DNA from 3 places in the Mesorhizobium waitakense genome. Region 3 is predicted to be linked to each of the others. Evidence: riboswitches for the same ligand, from Rfam matches in the RefSeq annotation. Region 3 holds a riboswitch; each other region holds the start of a gene.
The links. Region 3 has a riboswitch for thiamine pyrophosphate ahead of AC07FD_RS25750 (YkoF family thiamine/hydroxymethylpyrimidine-binding protein). Riboswitches for the same ligand answer to the same signal wherever they lie in the genome.

Region 1: linked by a shared signal. The riboswitch ahead of thiC (phosphomethylpyrimidine synthase ThiC) and the one ahead of AC07FD_RS25750 (YkoF family thiamine/hydroxymethylpyrimidine-binding protein) in region 3 are both predicted to bind thiamine pyrophosphate.
Region 2: linked by a shared signal. The riboswitch ahead of thiB (thiamine ABC transporter substrate binding subunit) and the one ahead of AC07FD_RS25750 (YkoF family thiamine/hydroxymethylpyrimidine-binding protein) in region 3 are both predicted to bind thiamine pyrophosphate.

Annotation. Positions count from the first base shown of each region.
Region 1 covers NZ_JBWKME010000037.1:17,994-23,075, reverse strand. The annotation lists gene AC07FD_RS09670 (helix-turn-helix domain-containing protein) at 1-144, opposite strand, end outside; partial or broken gene AC07FD_RS09665 (hypothetical protein) at 262-732, opposite strand; gene AC07FD_RS09660 (DUF982 domain-containing protein) at 1,005-1,247, shown strand; partial or broken gene AC07FD_RS09655 (3-oxoacyl-[acyl-carrier-protein] synthase III C-terminal domain-containing protein) at 1,603-1,856, shown strand; TPP riboswitch at 1,952-2,068, shown strand; gene thiC (phosphomethylpyrimidine synthase ThiC) at 2,173-3,996, shown strand; gene thiO (glycine oxidase ThiO) at 3,993-4,961, shown strand; gene thiS (sulfur carrier protein ThiS) at 4,961-5,082, shown strand, end outside.
Region 2 covers NZ_JBWKME010000215.1:77,406-82,487, reverse strand. The annotation lists gene AC07FD_RS38475 (ABC-F family ATP-binding cassette domain-containing protein) at 1-1,548, opposite strand, end outside; gene AC07FD_RS38470 (thiamine diphosphokinase) at 1,550-2,194, opposite strand; TPP riboswitch at 2,283-2,397, shown strand; gene thiB (thiamine ABC transporter substrate binding subunit) at 2,441-3,439, shown strand; gene thiP (thiamine/thiamine pyrophosphate ABC transporter permease) at 3,697-5,082, shown strand, end outside.
Region 3 covers NZ_JBWKME010000122.1:4,794-9,875, forward strand. The annotation lists gene AC07FD_RS25740 (ABC transporter ATP-binding protein) at 1-299, opposite strand, end outside; gene AC07FD_RS25745 (ABC transporter permease) at 296-1,051, opposite strand; gene AC07FD_RS25750 (YkoF family thiamine/hydroxymethylpyrimidine-binding protein) at 1,151-1,759, opposite strand; TPP riboswitch at 1,750-1,863, opposite strand; gene AC07FD_RS25755 (LysR family transcriptional regulator) at 1,968-2,888, opposite strand; gene AC07FD_RS25760 (SDR family oxidoreductase) at 3,034-3,771, shown strand; gene AC07FD_RS25765 (nucleotidyltransferase family protein) at 3,956-5,050, shown strand.

The DNA.
Region 1 (5,082 bases), on a different contig from region 3:
CTTGGCAACATCCTCGCTCGGAAGATACTCCCCCGCTTCATAGCCCGTGACCGTACGTGGTTCGATACCAGTCTTTGCAGCGAGTTCTTTCATCGTCAGGCCGGCCCGCTTACGAGCCACGGTAAGCCGCGATCTATTAAACATTATGCCGCCTTGCGCTTCACCGGCACATCAATCTCGACGTCTTCGATCGGGTCTTCGACCGGCACTCCACCGTCCACACCCGGCAACGGAATGAAGATGCGCTCTCCCCAGTCAGTTATAATCCGGGCCGGTGACGGCGCGAAGCTCGCTGCGCCCGTCTTTTGCCTCCAAGGTTTTCACAAGCTCGCGATGGGACAGCAGGCCGTGCTGCAGATTGATGGCAGCCAGCGGCGCTGGAAGCTGGCGCAGATAGGTGGCCGGCGCGCCGACCAGGCTGGCGAGTTGGCCAAAACTCCAATGCGTGGGTGCAACAGGGGCATGCGCATCGGGCAGCATTAGCCACAGGCGCTCCCGATCGTCGCGGCTGGCGTCGACGCGGATCAGTTCGCTTTCGACGAGGCGGGTCTTGATGCGTTCGGTTCGCCATTTCACCGAATTATGGAGATCGGTGAGAGAAAGGTAGCGCTCGTCGGCCGGCCGATTGAACCACTCCGACGACACGCGACCGATACGCTGGCCGCGGCTGACGTCGACCTTGTAACCGGCACGCGCGTTACGGACGGGCGTGTGAAATTCCATTTGTGTCATGGTTGCTGCTCCGCGGCGGACGCCGGGAGCCTCTCTCCCGGACCTTCACCCGCCGCTGCAGGCCCGCCCGCCCTCTACCTCTGCCGGCATCCCCGCCCGCCGCCAGAAGCGCCGGCATTGCAGCAGAGTTTGCGCCAGGTGGCTGGCGCACGAAGTGTGAAGGCCGGCAAGGTCTGCTGGCCCTATTCGGCCCTCGGCAATACATGTATGAAACGAGCCGACGTCATGGCAGGCGCAGACCGCACCAAGCTCGGTATTGAGGGTGTAATTGGATGTCGAGCAGGTTCGTCCGACCCGTGGTGGTGCAAGTTGGCCGACATGACCGTGAGCGCGTCATTTTCGATGTGAACGACGCGGCCACGATTCTGCTCCGGAGCTTCCATGATCAGACGAAGAAGCGGAAACTGGCTATGGATGCATGCCTTCAGGTTCTGCGTGGCGAAGCCCACCCGCTGGTTGCCAGACGGGCTTTCGTTGTGGCGGCGTTAGAAGCGAAAATTCTGCGCAGTGATTGAGTTCCAAGACTATAATAGCCTCAATTACTTCAAAACCCCCGCAAGAGCAGTAACGCAGACAAATAGATCGAACGAACGCTTACTCTTGTAGCCGCGATACATAGCTGCGTATCGAGTGCTGCGCTCGTCGCGCAAGATTGATTCGTTGGATCATCCGCCAAGCTCAGGTTTGTGGCGGAGGTCTTTCCGGTTGGTGGAACGCAACCCTGTCGTCGCCGCCCAGAAGGGCCGCACTGCTTCTCCGGCACGCCGTCGGCGCTGCCCCCCTTTGCGGATCTTCACGACGAGGGGCTCGCCGTCGATGACCTGCATGAGGGCCTCTGGAGTTGTCGAAGAAGAAGCCGCCTTCACGCACAAGCCGCAGGACATCGACCGCTTCGTGCCGCACCAGGCCAATGCCCGCATTTTTGATGCCGTAGGGAAAACCTTGGCATTGCCGATTGTGCTGTCGTCAAGACGATCGCCGAATACGGCAATTCTTCCGCGGCGACGATCCCGCTGTCGCTGTCACTGGCCAACCAGACGAAGCCATTTCGGCCTGGCGAAAAAGTTCTTCTGGCTTCGGCGGGAGCGGGCTTGAGCGGCGGCGCTGCCGTCGTCGGAATATAGCCGAGCGGTGGGCGCCCACAGGACAAACTGTCCGAGTGAGATGGATGGCCGGTCGACAGGCGCTTGACAAAGCGGCGCCGGCTCGTTCAATTCGAGGCATTCACCAGGGGGGTCCCGACAAGGGGCTGAGATACTGCTGGCTTTCGCAGCGCAGTGACCCGTTGAACCTGATCCAGTTCATACTGGCGTAGGGACGGTGCAAGCGCTTTGCGGGAGTTTATGCCCGAAGACCTGTCTCGAGCAGGTCGGCCAAAGCGTTTTTCATCCTTCCGGCACAGAACTGGGTCTCCAATGCAAATGAGCAAAGGAGCCTCAAATGAATGCCTTGACCCCAGCGGTTTCCACGGGACCGCTGCCTGCCTCACGAAAAATCCACAAATCCGGCGTCCTCCATCCACAGATCAGGGTGCCGATGCGCGAAATCTCAGTCCATCCGACGGCGGGTGAACCGCCCGTGACGGTCTACGATCCATCTGGCCCATATACCGATGTGACGGTCGAGACGAGCATCGAGAAAGGCCTGGCGCGGCTTCGGCACGAATGGATCGCAGCGCGAGGCGATGTCGAAGCTTATGACGGCCGCCATGTCAGGCCGGAAGACAACGGCTTCGCCGTGGGCGAGCGTCTGACGCCGGAATTCCTCGTTCGCAACCGCCCGTTCAAGGGCAAGGCCGGCAAGGCGGTGACCCAGCTTGCCTATGCCCGCGCCGGCATCATCACGCCCGAAATGGAGTTCGTCGCCATCCGCGAGAACCTTGGCCGCGAGATCCTGCACGGCAAGCTGCAACGCGACGGCGAAGCCTTCGGCGCGGAGCTTCCCGATTTCGTCACGCCGGAATTCGTGCGCGACGAGGTGGCGCGCGGGCGCGCGATCATCCCCGCCAACATCAATCATCCCGAGAGCGAGCCGATGATCATCGGCCGCAATTTCCTGGTGAAGATCAATGCCAATATCGGCAATTCCGCCGTCACCTCCTCGATGGCCGAGGAAGTCGAAAAGATGGTCTGGGCGATCCGCTGGGGCGCCGATACGGTGATGGACCTGTCGACCGGCCGAAACATCCACAACATCCGCGAATGGATCGTGCGCAATTCGCCGGTGCCGATCGGCACCGTGCCGCTCTATCAGGCACTCGAAAAGGTCGGCGGCATCGCCGAGGACCTGACTTGGGAAGTCTATCGCGACACCCTGATCGAGCAGGCCGAGCAAGGCGTCGACTATTTCACCATCCATGCTGGCGTGAGGCTGCATTACATCCCGCTCACGGTGGAGCGGGTTACCGGCATCGTCAGCCGAGGCGGCTCGATCATGGCGAAGTGGTGCCTGCACCATCACAAGGAGAGCTTCCTCTACGAGCATTTCGAGGAGATCTGCGACATCTGCCGCGCCTATGACGTTTCGTTCTCGCTCGGCGATGGACTTCGCCCCGGTTCGATCGCCGACGCCAACGACGCCGCGCAATTCGCCGAACTGGAAACGCTTGGCGAACTGACGAAGATCGCATGGGCGAAGGATTGCCAGGTGATGATCGAAGGGCCTGGCCACGTCCCCATGCACAAGATCAAGCAGAACATGGACAAGCAGCTCGCAATCTGCGGTGAAGCGCCCTTCTATACGCTCGGGCCGCTGACGACGGACATAGCGCCGGGCTACGACCACATCACGTCGGGCATCGGTGCCGCGATGATCGGCTGGTTCGGCACCGCGATGCTCTGTTACGTGACGCCGAAGGAGCATCTTGGGCTGCCGGACCGCAACGACGTCAAGACCGGCGTGATCACCTACAAGATAGCCGCGCACGCCGCCGACCTCGCCAAGGGCCACCCGGCGGCGAAAGTCAGGGATGATGCCCTTTCCCGCGCACGCTTCGAGTTCCGCTGGGAGGATCAGTTCAACCTGTCGCTCGATCCCGAAACGGCGCGCTCCTTCCACGACCAGACTTTGCCAAAGGAGGCGCACAAACTGGCGCACTTCTGCTCGATGTGCGGGCCGAAATTCTGCTCCATGCGCATCTCCCACGACATTCGTGCCGAAGCGCAGAAGGAAGGAATGGCGGCGATGGCGGAAAAATATCGCGATGGCGGCAATCTCTACATGCCGGTGAGCGACAGCGCGCCCAAAGGACCAGGGCCGTCATGAGGGTTCTGGTAAAAGGGGCCGGCGTTGCCGGCCTCACCGCAGCCTTCGAACTCGCCGCTCGCGGCGCAGCGGTCACCGTCGCCGAAATCGGGTCGGGTCTCGGCGGCAATGCATCATGGTTCGCCGGCGGCATGCTGGCGCCGTGGTGCGAGCGCGAAAGCGCCGAGCAGCCGGTGCTGGATCTCGGACGCGGCGCCGCCGACTGGTGGGAGGCGGTGCTGCCTGGTCAGGTGACGCAGGCCGGAACACTGGTTGTGGCGCCGCCGCGTGACAGCGGCGAGCTGGACCGCTTCGCCGGCCGCACCTCGGGCCATCGCTGGCTCGATGAAGCGGAAATCGCGCGGCTGGAGCCCGATCTCGCCGGGCGTTTCCGGCGTGGGCTGTTCTTCCCCGGCGAGGCGCATCTCGACCCGCGCCGGGCGATGGCGGCGCTTCACGACAAGCTTGTCGCGATGGGTGTCGACATCAGCTTCGCCACGGACGCGCGGCAGCTTCCCGGGTTCGAGCACGAGATCGACTGCACGGGAATGGCGGCGGACGACGGAAGGCTGCGCGGCGTGCGCGGCGAGATGATGATCCTGCACACGCCTGATATCGCGCTATCGCGCCCCGTGCGGCTGCTTCATCCGCGCTTTCCGCTATACACGGTACCGCGCGCCAACCATCGTTTCATGATCGGCGCGACGATGATCGAGAGCGACGGCGCTGGACCGGTCACGGTCCGCTCTATGATGGAGCTTCTGGGCACGGCCTGCGCGCTCCATCCAGCCTTCGGCGAGGCCGGTATCGTCGAGACCGGCGTCGGTGTTCGCCCGGCCTTCTCCGACAATCTGCCGCGTGTCGAAGCGCGTGGAAACACCGTCGCCATCAACGGGCTTTATCGCCATGGCTTTCTTCTCGCGCCAGCCATGGCGCGGCAGGCGGCCGAACTCGTCTTCGCTGACGAACCCATGGAGCTTGCCTGATGAAATTGACCGTAAACGGCGAAGCGCATGAGGTTGCCGCCACCACGCTGGCAGAGCTGCTTGCAGCGCTCGACTATGAGGGCGATTGGCTGGCGACGGCCGTCAACAGCGACCTCGTGCA
Region 2 (5,082 bases), on a different contig from region 3:
CGCGACCGGGGCTTCGCCGGCTTCGGTTTTCGTCCGCGCCTTGCGGTCGTCTAGCCTGGTGCCGCCGCGCTGCGCCAGCATGTCCGAATAGCCGCCGGCATATTCGATCCAGCGCCCGCCGCCGTCCGGCGCAATGATGCTGGTCACGGTGCGGTCGAGGAAATCGCGGTCGTGGCTGACCAGGATGACGGTGCCGGCAAAGCCGGCAACCAGTTCCTGCAGCAGTTCCAGCGTTTCCATGTCGAGATCGTTGGTCGGCTCATCAAGCACCAGAAGGTTTGCCGGCCGCGCCAGCACGCGCGCCAGCAAGAGCCGCGCCCGTTCGCCGCCGGAGAGCTCGCGGACAGGCGTGCGTGCCTGCTCGGCCTTGAACAGGAAATCCTTCATGTAGGAGACGACATGGCGCTGCTCGCCATTGATGACGAGGTTCTCGCCGCGTCCGTCGGTGAGATATTGCGCCAGCGTCTCTTGCGGATCGACCGCTTCGCGCTTCTGGTCGAGCGTGGCGATCTCCAGATTGGTGCCGAGCCGCACCGACCCGGCGTCGGGCTTCAACTCACCGGTCAGCATCTTCAGCAGCGTCGTCTTGCCGGCGCCGTTCGGCCCGACGAGGCCGACGCGATCGCCGCGCTGGATGCGGGTCGAGAATGCCTTAACCACGGTGAGGTCGCCGAAGCTCTTCTCGATGTTTTTCGCCTCGATCACCAGCTTGCCGGATTCGGCGGCGTCGCTCGCCACCATGGTTGCCGAGCCTTCGGCGCCGCGATGGCCACGAAAACGCTGGCGCATGGTCTGCAATTCGCCAAGGCGGCGCATGTTGCGCTTGCGCCGTGCCGTCACGCCGTAGCGCAGCCAGTGCTCCTCGCGCACGATCTGGCGGCCGAGCTTGTGCTGTTCGCGCTCTTCCTCCTCCAGCACGAGGTCGCGCCATTCCTCGAAATGGCCAAAGCCCTTGTCCAGCCTGCGGGTCTGGCCGCGGTCGAGCCAGACGGTGGCGCGCGATACGCGCTCGAGGAAACGGCGGTCGTGGGAGATGACGACGAGCGCCGAGGAGGTGCGGACGAGCTCTTCTTCCAGCCATTCGATCACCGAGAGATCGAGATGGTTGGTCGGCTCATCAAGCAGCAGAATATCGGGCTCCGGCGCCATGACGCGGGCGAGTGCCGCGCGCCTGGCCTCACCGCCGGAAAGATCGTTCGGCCGCTCCTCGCCCGACAGGCCGAGATGCTCCATGAGATAGCTGGCGCGGTATGGATCGTCGGCAGGTCCGAGCCCGGCCTCGACATAGGCGCGCACCGTCGCAAAACCCTCCATGTCGGGCATCTGCGGCAAATAGCGGATTGTCGCCGAAGGCTGCCGGAATACCTCGCCGTCCTGTGGCTCGATCAGGCCGGCGGCGATCTTCAGCAGCGTCGACTTGCCAGACCCGTTGCGGCCGACCAGCGCGATCTTGTCGCCGGCCGAGGCGGTCAAGGCGGCGCCATCGAGCAGCGGCGTGCCACCGAAGGTCAGTTTTATCCCGTCGAGATTGAGAAGGGGCGGGGCCATATCAGCTTTCAGGTAGTGGATAAGGGTGGGCGAGCAACAGCGCGCGGCCCTGGCCGAGTGTGATTTCGAGGCGGCCCTTGACCTCGTTGGAGATGGTCAATGAGGAGCCGAACGCGACCCTGACGCGGTCGAGCGGCCATTTGGCGCCGGTGACGGTCAGGCCGGAAAGATCGGAAAAGCCAAGCACCGAAAACAACGTGCCGTCGGCATAGTCGAAGCCGGCTTTCCCGTGCAGCAGTGGAACGCCTTCCTGCGCGCCACTGGTCAAAACTATCTCTGTTCCGGCTTCGGCCAGCCGCAGGGCAAGCGCCAGATGCAGGAAGGCGTGGTCGGCGCGCTTGCCGCCGAAAGCGCCGGCGAGCATCAGGCTGGTCGCGCCGCGCTCCAGTGCGGCGGCGACCGCCAGTTCGCCATCCGTCTGGTCCTTCTCCGCCGGAAAGGTCCGACGGGGCACGGCGGCGAGGTCGTCCGGCAGGTTGGCCGGCACGGAATCGAAATCACCCACCCACAGTTCCGGGACAAGGCCCAGCAGCGGCGCATGGCCGATGCCGGCGTCGGCGGCGATGACGCGGGAGCCTTCGACCTGGTGGTCGAGCCGTGGCGTGCGGATGAGATCGCCGCCAAGCAGGATGGTGAATGTGCTCATATCGTGTGGCCCTTACCAGCCCGGCACGGGAAACGGAAGGCCGGCAAACTGCCACTTGCGTGAGGGATCGGCCCGGCCTATGTCTCGAAACGCTCTAACGGGGTGCCGGACGCGATCTTCGCGGACCGGCTGAGAGGCAATCTCGCCAACCCGCTGAACCTGATCCGGTTTGTACCGGCGGAGGGATTAGACGTTTCGGACAGTCCGGCGCCTCAATTCCTTTCAATTCGAACGAAGGAGGCGCCGATGCGCACGCTTTTCTACTCCCTTGCCACAGCGATGGTCATGGTCCTGTCCGGACCTGCCTTGGCCAAGGACAAGCTCACCGTCTACACCTATGAGAGTTTCACCGCCGACTGGGGTCCAGGTCCCGTGGTGAAGAAGGAATTCGAAGCCGAGTGCGGCTGCGATGTCGAGTTCGTCTCTGTCGCCGATGGCGTCGCGCTGCTCAACCGCGTCAGGCTGGAAGGGCCATCGACCAAGGCCGACATCGTGCTTGGCCTCGACACCAATCTCACCGCCGATGCCAAGGCCACGGGGCTGTTTGCGCCGCATGGCGCGGTGTCCGGCGTCAATGTGCCGGGCGGCTGGAGCGACGATACTTTCGTTCCTTTCGACTATGGCTATTTCGCCGTCGTCTACGACACTGAAAAGCTGAAGAGCCCGCCGAAGAGCCTGAAGGACCTGGTCGAAGGCAGCGCCGACGACAAGATCGTCATCCAGGATCCGCGCACCTCGACCCCGGGTCTCGGCCTGCTGTTGTGGGTCAAGTCGGTCTATGGCGACAAGGCGCCGGAAGCCTGGGCCAAGCTCAAGTCGAAAGTGCTGACCGTGACGCCGGGCTGGAGCGAGGCCTATGGCCTGTTCACCAAGGGCGAGGCGCCGATGGTGCTGTCCTACACGACGTCGCCGGCCTATCACATGGTCGCCGAGAACACCGAGCGCTACCAGGCAGCGTCGTTCGAAGAGGGCGAATATCTGCAGATCGAGGTTGCCGGCATCACCACGACAGGGGCGAAAAACCCGCTGGCGGAAAAGTTCCTGGCCTTCATGACCGGGCCGAAATTCCAGGATGCCATCCCCGAGACCAACTGGATGTTCCCGGCCGGTAAGACCGACAAGCCGCTCAACCCGGCCTTCGACAAATTGGTCAAGCCGACCAAGACCTTGCTGTTCAGCCCCGAGGAGGTCGCCGCCAACCGCAAGGCCTGGGTCGATGAATGGCTGGCGGCGATGAGCAAGTAGGATTCAAGCTTCGCCATATGTTTGTGCCAAGTCACCCCCCTCTGGCCTGCCGGCCATCTCCCCCGCAAGGAGGGAGATCGGCAGCTCTGTCGCCTCGCTCATTCCTGCCATTTTGGAATTTGGCCTGGGTGGCGAAACGAGCAATCTCCCCCCTTGCGGGGGAGATGTCCGGTAGGACAGAGGGGGGTGGGCGGGAACTAGACCTTAGCCAAGCATTTCAATCAATTGACACCCATGACAGCGTTGGGTAGCGCGACATGCCCACGCGCCATCCAGCTGACCCCCGCATCACCGCCGGCATCATCGCGCTCGCCGCCCTCGCGCTGCTGATCGGCGGCGCGTTTGCCGGGCTGCTTTTCGAAGGCGCTCACGACTTCTCTGGCGCTTGGGCAGCCTTCGATCCTTATCTGCTGCGCGTCGTTCGCTTCACGCTCTTGCAAGCGGCGCTCTCGACGCTGCTTTCGGTCGGGCCGGCGCTGTTGGTGGCGCGCGCGCTGTCGCGGCATCCGCGCTTCCCTGGCCGCGCCTTCATCCTGCAGCTGTTCGCCGTACCATTGGCGCTGCCGGCCATCGTCGCGGCACTCGGCATTCTCGCTCTCTATGGCCGCGCCGGCTATTTCGCCGGCGTGTTCGCGGTAATCGGCGGTGGGAGTTGGCCGGGCATCTATGGCCTGTCGGGCATCCTCGTCGCGCATGTCTTCTTCAACCTGCCGCTCAGCGTGCGGCTGTTCCTCGAGGCATTGCAGACCATTCCCGCCGATCAGTGGCGGTTGGCCAGCCAGCTCGGCATGGGCGCGCGGCCGGCGTTCCGGTTGATCGAATGGCCAACGCTGCGTGCGGCGTTGCCGGGTGTCGCCGGGCTTGTGTTCATGCTCTGCATCACATCCTTCACGATCGTGCTGACGCTCGGCGGCGGGCCGGCCGCGACGACGCTGGAGGTCGGCATCTACCAGGCGCTGCGCTTCGATTTCGATCCCGCGCGGGCCGTCACGCTGACCTTGCTGCAGATCGCCTTGACGTTTGTCGTCGTGCTGGCGCTGACGCGGCTTGGCGCCAATGTGGTCGGCGACACCAACCTGCCGGTGGCGCCGCGCCGCTACCTCTCCGTCAATGGGACCGAAACCTTGCTGAACGTCGTGCTCATCGTGTTGGCGCTGCTGTTTGTCGTCGGACCGATGGCGGCCACGGTGATGGCCGGGCTTGGCGCCGATCTCGGCCGCCTGGCCGGCGAGGCCGTCGTGCGGCAGGCGACGCTGACCAGTGCGGTGCTCGCCTTCCTGTCGGCCCTGCTTTCCGTGACGCTGTCGCTGGCGCTGACCATGGCGCGCCGGGCGCTGGCGCTGAACCGCCGCTCCGGCGCAAAGACGATGCTCGAACATGCCGCCGATACCGGCGCCGGTTTTGTCCTCGTCGTGCCGCCGATCGTCGTCGGCGCCGGCTGGTTCCTGTTGCTGCGCCATGTCGGCGATGTCTTTGCCATCGCCCCGGTCATGGTCGTCACCGTCAACGCGGTGATGGCAATGCCGTTCGCGCTGCGCGCTGTCCGTCCCGCCTATGATGCGGCGAGCGAGCGTCACGAAAGGCTCTGTGCTCAGCTCGGAATCACCGGCTGGAACCGGTTGATGCTGGTCGACTGGCCGTCG
Region 3 (5,082 bases):
CCTTGCACTTCGAGCCCAAGCGTCGTGTTGTCGAGGATGCGTCGCCACGGCATCAGCGCGTGACGCTGCGGCATAAAGGCGAAATGCCTGCCGTGGTCGTCGAGCGGCGTGCCGTCGAAGAACATCTCGCCCTCGCCGTGCTGCGCGCCGGTCAGAAGCTGGAACAGCGTCGACTTGCCGGCGCCCGACGGCCCGAGCATGGAGACGAATTCACCGGCGCCGACGCTGAGCGAAATGTCGGCGAGCACGTCGAGCCGGCCAAATGCCTTGCGCACATGCCGCAGTTCGAGCCGGCTCATCGCCACGGCCCCGTCCCGGCGGGGTGCTGGCCGGCGGCCCGTTCCCAGGGCATGGCAAGGCGCTGCAGGAACACCGTCAGCCCAAACAGAGTGAGCGTGAGCGCGGCGCTGACACCGACGGCGGCCAGCACCAGATCGGGGCGGAAATTGTTCTTGGCGTTGAGCATGTAGATGCCCAGCCCCTTCGCGGCACCGGCATATTCGGCGAAGATGGCGCCGACCACGGCATAGGTGATGGAGATCCTCAGGCCGGCGAAGAAATAGGGCAGCGCCGAGGGCAGTCGCGCCAACAAGAAGACGCGCCAGCGCCCTGCCCCCATGGCGCGCAGCATCTGCCCGATCTCGGCCTCCGTCGCCTCGTAGCCCTGCACCAGCGCCACCAGCATCGGAAAGAAGGTGACCAGCGCCACCAGCATGATCTTGGGCATCAACCCGAAGCCGAACCACAGCACCACCAGCGGCGCGATCGCCACCAGCGGCAAGGTCTGGCTGACGATGAAGACGGGAAACAGCGCACGCCGCAGCGGCCGGAAGAAGTCGACCAGCATCGACAGCGCAAAGGCCGCGCTGAGCGAAAAGGCAAAGCCGATCAGCGTGGCCCGGATGGTCGGAATGGCATTGTCGACCAGCGCTTCGCGATTGAGCATCGCCTGCTCGAACACACGCGAAGGCGCCGGCAGTGTCGTCGACTTGATGCCGGAATAAGTGGCATAGAGCTCCCAAGCCAGCAGCAGCAACCCGACCGAAATCATGGCCGGTGCTGCCTTGACAAGAAGGCTCGCGATCGGGCTCGAAGCGGCTGATAATGAGACCACGGGCATAACCTTTGACGGGGTCGCGAATGCGGCCGCTCAGCTGGCCGACGGGCTGTTCGCCGAGACCGTGACGTCGAGGGTTACGTGGCCGGCGCCTGGCCCGAAGCGGCAGAAGGCTTCGTCCAGCGCCGAAAAGATCGCGCCGGCATCCCCGCGCAATTTCGTGCAGAAATGCTTCGAGCGCTCATAGACGCCGGACTGCTTGAGAAAATCGATGCAGCCGTAGATCTCTTCCATGTGGTCGTCGGTGCCCATCACATAGAGCGAGAACTGCGCTGCCGCCGGCTGGCCGGTCAAAGCCGCGCCACGCACCGCGGCGATTGCCGCATCCTTGCGCGGGCCGAGGGGGCCGACAGGCCCACCAAGCGCATCGGAACGGCAGATCGGATCATCCGGCTCGCCAGGGCAGCCGCGCGAGATGGTGGCTGACAACACGCAATGTTTGCCGCTGCGTGCCGCCGCCACGAACAGGTCTCGCATCGCCGGAAACAGCACTTCGGGCGGCCCGACCAGCAAGGTCGAGATGTCGTCGGTCTCGATCCTGAGCCGATCGCGGTAGGGGTCGAGCCCATCCAGCGCGCCAAGGATGACGCCGACGAAATCGTCGGCCATGGGATATAGGGAAATCTGTGCGCCTGAAAACATCGCCCGCCTCGCTCCGCTGGTATTACCCAGATCAGCTTCTAGGGTCTGTGGGCTTGCCGCCCCCGTCTCAGCCCCGACCGTACGGAGCACCCCTGTGGATGCGCGGGTTAAAGCACCATTCGAGTTGAAGCGAAAGTCGTTTTTTTGGTGTGCTCCTCCAAAAGCATTGCGCCAGGCCTGCGAAACCGGACCGTCGAGCGACAAACTTTCAACCAACAGGCGTTGTCTGGCGCCCGGTATGCGCATGGCGCAGGAAATCGACGAAGGCCCGTACGGTTGGTGCTGTATGACGCTGCTTCTGATAGCAGAGGAACCAACCGGGAAAGGCCGCGCACCAATCATCCAGCAGCGACACCAGCTTGCCGGCATCGATCAACGGGCGCACGAGGTCTTCAGCCCAAAAGGCGATGCCGACGCCCTGCACGGCGGCGGCAATCGCCATGTCGCGGCTGGAGACGACAAGCGGACCATTGACGACGACCGAGAACCATTCGCCGCCTCTGGCGAATTCCCATGCGTAGGGCCCGGCACTGCCCGGTCGGCGCCAATTGATACAGCGGTGCTGGAGCAGATCGGCCGGTGCCGACGGCGATCCGCAACGGGCGAGATAGTCCGGCGAGGCCACGGCGAGTTGGCGCTGCGTGCCGCCAAGCGCCACCGCAACCATGTCAGCTTCGAGAAATTCGCCGAGCCTGGCGCTGACATCATAGCCGGCCTCGACAATATCGACGGCGGCATCGTCGATCGTCACATCGAGCACGATGTCCGGCCATGCCTCATGAAAACGGCCAAGCAACGGCTCCAGATAGGTGGCGGCGGCAACGCTGGGCATATGGACGCGCAAGACGCCGGCCGGTGTGTCGCGCAAGGCCGTCGCATCGCCGACCGCCGCCTCCATCTCGGCCATAGCCGGCGCGAAGCGCGCATGCAGGCGCGCGCCGGCTTCGGTCAAGGAGAGGCTGCGGGTCGTGCGGTCGAGCAGGCGCAGGCCAAGCCGCGTTTCGAGCTGACGGATCGTCTGGCTGAGCGTCGACGCTGAAATCCGCAGATCTTCAGCGGCACGGGCGAAGCTGCCATGCGCCACGACAGCGGCAAAGGCTTTCAGCTCGGCATAGTCGCTACCTCGCATTATGCCAGATTCTCCAATGAGTATGATGGCATCCTATCGCATTTTCGGTATGGCGTCTGCTGCCTAGCTTGAGGACATGCCTCGAACGGCTGCAATCATCGGCATCGAGCACACTTGAATTTCCCTCTGAGCAGGAGCAACGAACATGCAGAAACTCAACGGAAAAATCGCCTTGGTGACCGGCGCCTCCTCGGGCATTGGCGCGGCAACCGCGCTGGCGCTGGCGGAGCAAGGTGCTGTCGTCGCCATCGCGGCGCGACGTCGGCAGCGCCTCGACGACCTGGCCGCACGCATCCGCGACAACGGCGGCGAGGCCTTGGCCATCGAGACCGACATCACCGACGAGGCGCAGGCCACAGCCATGGTCCGGCGCGTGCTGGAAAGCCATGGCCGGCTGGACCTGCTGTTCAATGTTGCCGGTGTCGGCGTCGCCGCACCCTTCCAGAACACCACCACCCGCGAATACCGGGAGATGGTCGACCTCAACATTCTGGGTCTGCTCTACACGATCAACGCGGCGCTGCCGTCAATGAAACCGCAGGGATCAGGCCACATCGTCATCGTTTCGTCGGGCACCGGCCGCTACATCCATCCATCCGTGGTCTATTCCGGTACCAAGCATGCGGCCAGCGCCATGGCGGAATCACTGCGCCGCGAAATCAGCAAGGACGGCATCCGCGTCACGGTGATCGAGCCGGGCGCGGTCAGGACCGAGTTCACCGCCAATATGCGCGACGATGTTCGGCTGGCTGTCGAGCAAAGGTTGGGCGACATGGAGCAACTGGAGAGCGAGGACATCGCCGCCGCCATGCTCTTCGCGGTCTCGCAGCCACCAAGGGTCAACGTTAATATCCTGACCCTCTATCCGACACAGCAGGCTTGATAACCCGCCGCAGCCCGTTCCCCGCCGCAATGGATTGCTCCATGGCGTATGAGCGTGGCGCCAGTCCGACAGTTATAAGATTTTCGCAATTTTCTTATAACTCGCTTGAAATGCGGAGCAAAAGCGCGCAGCTATAAGGGAACCGCAAATTTCTTATAACCTAGAGACATTGGTCGAACGCACGATGAAATCGATCGACATCGCTTATCGCACCTTGTTCGCTGAACTCGTGCAACGAAGCCTGGACGCGTCGTTCCAAACCGACTTCTCGACAGCGGGCAATTTCGTGCGAGTCCCCGTAAAAGGCCGCGACTACTGGTATTTTGAGGAGACTCGGCCGAAGACAACAAGACGATATGTCGGCCCGGCCAACGATCCCGAGATCGCAAAACGCGTCGCCGCCTTCAGGGAAATCAAAAGCGACCTGAAGAGCCGTCGCAAGCTTGTATCGACGCTTGTCCGCGAAGCTGGGTTGATGGAGCCGGAGAAATTTACCGGTGATATCGTTGAAGCCCTTGGCAAGGCCGGGTTTTTCCGCCTGCGAGGCGTACTGGTCGGCACCGTCGCGTTCCAAACCTACGCCGGATATCTAGGCGTAAGGCTGCCGGGGGTGGCGCTGCAAACAGGCGATGCCGACTTTGCTCAATTTCACTCGGTTTCCGTCGAAGTGAACGACAGTCTGCCGCCGATCATGGATGTGCTGCGCGATATCGATCCTTCGTTTCGCGAAATTCCACACCGAACGGATGCCGGTCGCACCACACAGTTCAAAAACGCTTCCCGGTATAAGGTCGAATTCCTGACCCCAAATCGGGGCAGCGACGACTACGCCGACCACGCGAGCGCAATGCCGTCTCTGGGCGGCGCGTCGGCGCAGCCTTTGCGATTCCTGGATTTTCTGATCCGCGAACCCGTACGAACCGTCTTGCTGCATCGATCCGGAGTCCCGGTGCTGGTCCCCTCACCCGAGCGATATGCTGTCCACAAACTGATTGTTGCCTCCCTGCGCCAAAAGAATGCAAACGGTGCCGCAAAGCGGGAAAAGGACGTTCTTCAGGCAAGCTTGCTTGTCGAGGCGATGAAAACTGCCCGCAGGCAAGACGACCTCGCCGCGGTGTTTGCCGAAGCATGGAACCGTGGCATCAGCTGGCGTGATGCAATCCAGCGGGGTCTTCGTATGCTCGATCCCGATCGGCAAGACATGGTCGAAACAATCGTTCGAAGGGCACTTTCGGACATTGGTGAAAAGCTGGACGGCTTCACCAACGCGGCAAGCTGACTGAAAAGGCGTTTGGAATGCAACGATGCCGC